2 regions of the Levilactobacillus sp. genome follow, and region 2 is predicted to be linked to the other one. Evidence: predicted binding sites of a transcription regulator. Region 2 holds the regulator's gene; the other holds the start of a gene.
The links. The regulator Rex, encoded in region 2, represses fermentation and respiration genes when NADH is low (regulators of the CRP and FNR family bind a similar motif). The targets are predictions, from matches to a motif close to TTGTGAANTANTTCACAA.
Positions count from the first base shown of each region.

Region 1: adhE (bifunctional acetaldehyde-CoA/alcohol dehydrogenase) is a predicted target of Rex. The motif match lies at 608-625, and genes of this name have one in related genera.

Region 1 is NZ_JALCJA010000002.1:47,979-50,184, forward strand. Features, by position in the region: gene LKH74_RS03050 (glycerophosphodiester phosphodiesterase) at 1-302, opposite strand, end outside; gene adhE (bifunctional acetaldehyde-CoA/alcohol dehydrogenase) at 712-2,206, shown strand, end outside.
Region 2 is NZ_JALCJA010000005.1:92,944-95,149, forward strand. Features, by position in the region: gene LKH74_RS09280 (ABC-F family ATP-binding cassette domain-containing protein) at 1-645, opposite strand, end outside; gene LKH74_RS09285 (redox-sensing transcriptional repressor Rex) at 949-1,587, shown strand.

The DNA.
Region 1 (2,206 bases), on a different contig from region 2:
CGAATGTTAATGATCCCCAGTAATAAGTAGGCAAATTGCCAATAGATCAGGGTGACGACCACCAGTAAGATCAGCACCAGGCCGATGATGGCCAAGGGATGCTGGAGCGCAATGGCGCCAATGTTGGTGTAGGACACGTAAGGGACGTGTTGCCAGTCCATCAAAGCGGACGTCAGCCAAGTCAAGGCCGGCACCGCCAAATAACTAATGGCCAGATTGGTCACGAAGACCAGTGTCACGTAGCTCCCCCAGTGTTGGAAAAAATGACGGGTCGCTTCCCGCCAGAACCGCCAAGCTTGCACAGTTCTCAACTCCTCTCGACGAGTGAAAGTCCCAGTGGTTACCGGCACTTTCGATAATGTATTTACCTTCTACTTTAGCACAATCACGGGCCGGCTACCTGAGAACTGTGGCGGGGCGTGTTCGCCGGTGAGATGGGGGGCGTATTTTGAAAAGACTACGGATAGTTATGAAAACAAAACAGTTCGGTAGTGATTTTATTCACAGATAGAAGAACCGGTAATTTATTTTTGCCGAGGTGTATGCGCTTACATTTAAAACGGCTGTAAGCCTTGCTAAATCAGGGCTAGTAAGCTGGATAAATTAATTGTGATATTTTTAACAAAAATGTCTTGCGTAATTTTGAAATCATGATATGATATATCTCGTGAAGAAGTTAACAAAGATGTTTTCAAAAATGGAGGCATAACCATGTTAAAAGACGTGAAAGAGAAAACTACTACTAAAAAACAAGAAAACAATGAAACTGTTGATCAAATGATCGACCGCTTAACCGCCAAGGCTCACGACGCCCTGTGCGCGATGGACAGCTTTGACCAAGCCAAGGTCGATCACATCGTCCATCAGATGGCCATCGCCGGGTTGGATCACCATATGGAACTGGCCCAAGCCGCCTTCGACGAAACGGGTCGGGGTGTGATGGAAGACAAGGCCATCAAGAACATGTACGCAACTGAAGAAATTTGGCACTCAATCAAAAAGGACAAGACGGTCGGCATCATCAAAGACGACCACGAACGCCAACTGATTACGGTGGCCGAACCGCTGGGCATCTTAGCCGGGGTCACGCCGGTCACCAACCCAACGTCCACGACCTTATTCAAGTCTCTGATTGCGGTCAAGACGCGTAACCCGATCATCTTCGCGTTCCACCCACAAGCACAAAAGTCTTCTGTCATGGCGGCTAAGGTCGTGCGCGACGCCGCCATTGCGGCCGGGGCACCTGAAGGCGTGATCTCTTGGATCGAAAAGCCTAGTATCGAAGCCACGACCGCTTTGATGAACCACCCGATGGTTGCCAGTGTCTTGGCAACTGGGGGTCCAGGCATGGTCAAGGCCGCTTACTCCACCGGGAAGCCAGCCTTAGGGGTTGGTCCTGGTAACGGTCCGGCTTACATTGAAAAGACGGCCAACATCAAGCGGGCCGTTTACGACATCGTCTTATCCAAGACCTTTGACAACGGGATGGTTTGTGCTTCTGAAAACAGTGCCATCATTGACCACGAAATCTACGCGGAAGTTAAGAAAGAAATGCAAGCACGTGGCGTCTTCTTCATTAAGAAGAGCGACGAAAAGGCCTTAGCCGAAGCCATGTTCAAGCCAGAAGGCGGCGTTAAGGGCCCCGTTCCCGGCATGTCTGCCCAGAAGATCGCTGACATTGCCGGCATCAAGATTCCCGCTGGCACCAAGGTCTTGGCCGCTGAGATCACGGGTGTGGGACCGAAATTCCCACTGTCTCAAGAAAAATTGTGCCCAATGATCTCCGTTTACAAGGCCACCAGCAAGGAAAACGCCTTTGACCTCTGTGACCAACTGCTGCACTTCGGTGGGCTGGGCCACACGGCAGCCATCCATACCATGGACGACGATCTGGCCACTGAATTTGGCATCAAGATGAAGGCCAGCCGGGTCTTGGTCAACACCCCATCCGCTATCGGTGGGATTGGGAACCTTTACAACGAAATGGTGCCATCACTGACCTTGGGGACTGGTTCATGGGGTAAGAACTCCGTGTCTCACAACGTTTCCTCATTTGACCTGTTGAACATCAAAACGATTGCAAAGCGGCGAAATAATATGCAATGGATTAAATTACCTCGAGTTTACTTTGAAAAGACCTCTGTCCGTTACCTGGACGATATGCCAGGCATCAAGCGCGTGTTCTTAGTTACGGACCCAGCCATGG
Region 2 (2,206 bases):
GGCGCCAGAATAGCCCTGTAAATAGCCTTCCAACCAGGTGAGCGTTTCGACGTCCAAGTGGTTGGTTGGTTCATCGAGAATCAACAGGTCGGGCTTTTCCAGCAACAGTTTGGCCAAGGCCAGTTGGGTGCGTTGCCCACCGGAAAGTTCGTTGATGGGCTTGTCGTAGTATTCTTCGCCAAATTCAAAACCGTGGAGCACGCCACGAATTTCGGCCTGGTAGCCGTAGCCGTTGTGGTCGCTAAAGTCTTGTTGGAGCTGATCGTAGGTCGCACTGATCTGTTGGAACTGTTCGGTATCCGCAATCACGGCGGGATCACTCATCTGCTGTTCCAGTTCGTGGATGCGTTTTTCGGTGGCGCGGACCTCAGCGAAGACGTCGAGCATTTCGTTCCAGACGGTCTTGGACGAGGCCAGTCCGGCGTTTTGGGCTTGGTAGCCCATGGTCAGCCCCCGTTTGGTCGTAATCTGACCGACGTCCGGGGTGGTTTCGCCGGCAATCATTTTCAGTAGGGTGGACTTCCCAGCACCGTTGCGGCCAACTAGCGCCACGCGGCCATGCTCGGGGACGTCCATGGTTACATTTTCAAATAAGACGGTCGCCCCGAAACGCCGGGTAACCTGTTGGACTTGCAAAAGAATCACGGTATGACCTCCTTGATGGGGTATTCATTATTTTTAGGGTAATTGAGATATCTTGAAAATCTTTGGTTTACGCGGCAGTTTGGGTGCCTTTCAGTCAAAACCTCAGTAGGTCTATTTTAGCATATTCTGCAATTAGACCGAAATTCCTAAAGAATTGTGAAAAAGTATTGCAATTTCTTTCACAAGGCGGGCGGTTATGCTATAATTTGTAAGAAAGTAAATTTCACAATCAGATTGTCATTTAGAGAAATGGTTATTGCCAGACTGGCAGTGACCAGCAAGATTGATTAGGAGGTCTCGTTTTTGACAGAACAAAAGATTCCCCGCGCCACAGCTAAGCGGCTCCCCATTTACTACCGCTACTTGAATATCCTGTTGGACGCGGACAAGACGCGTGTTTCCTCGACTGAATTATCTGAGGCGGTCAAAGTTGACTCTGCCACCATTCGCCGAGACTTTTCGTACTTCGGTGCCCTGGGTAAGCGGGGGTACGGCTACGATGTTGAAAGTTTAATTAAATTCTTCAAGAAGATTCTGAACCAAGATCGGCTGACCAACGTGGCCTTAATCGGGGTCGGAAATTTGGGTCATGCCCTGTTGAACTTTAACTTCCACCAGGATGGCAACGTCCGGATCAGCGCCGCTTTTGACGTGAACGCCGACATTGCCAACACGATTCAAAGCGGTGTGCCAATTTATCCGATGACGGAATTGCGGACACAGCTGGAAGAACAACAGATTCAGGTCGCTATCTTAACGGTGCCGTCCGACGTCGCCCAATCCGTCACGGATGATGCCGTCGCCGGTGGGGTGAAGGGAATTTTGAACTTCACGCCATTGCGGGTCACGGTACCCAAGGACGTCCGGGTCCAAAACGTGGACTTGACCAACGAATTACAAACGTTGATTTACTTCTTGGAACACTACAACAGCAAAGAATAGAACGGGGTCGTAATCTTTTGGGGGATTACGACTTTTTGTTTACGCTTTGTGAAAACGCCACCAGAAAAGTCAGTTCGAGGACCGCTAAATGTCCTTCACAAATCAGACTTGTGAAAGTTCAGCTATAAACAACGGGCTAAACGGATTGGTGAGCAAGGAATCACTGGCCGCTTGCCGTTTAAAAAGAGTGTGACGACAGTTGCCTGTTGGCGCACTCTCGGCTACGGTAGTGCGTGCTAGTAACAGTTGCTTTAATCCCAGGTAGTAGCTACATTGACAACTAGTCTTTCATTAACACAGTGTTACTGATAACCGTCAACCTTGCCGGAGGCAGCCAGGGCGGAGCCGGCTGTGTCGGCGGTGTTACCTGGCGTTATTTGCCAGGTTACAGCGCGGGACGACTTGAGAGACTGGTGGTCTTGCCAGGCTTTCAAGCGAACCGGAAGACCGCTCCTCAGGCTGAAGGTGTTCCCCATAGCAGGCGGAACCCTGGCTGACGCAGGCGCCTGGTTTGACCAATTTTAGATATCGGAACACCGTCATTACGACAATCAGCACGTTAATTTCAGTTTCAACCTTCAGCCAGGTGATTACCAACCCGTCAGCCAGTCCAGCCGGA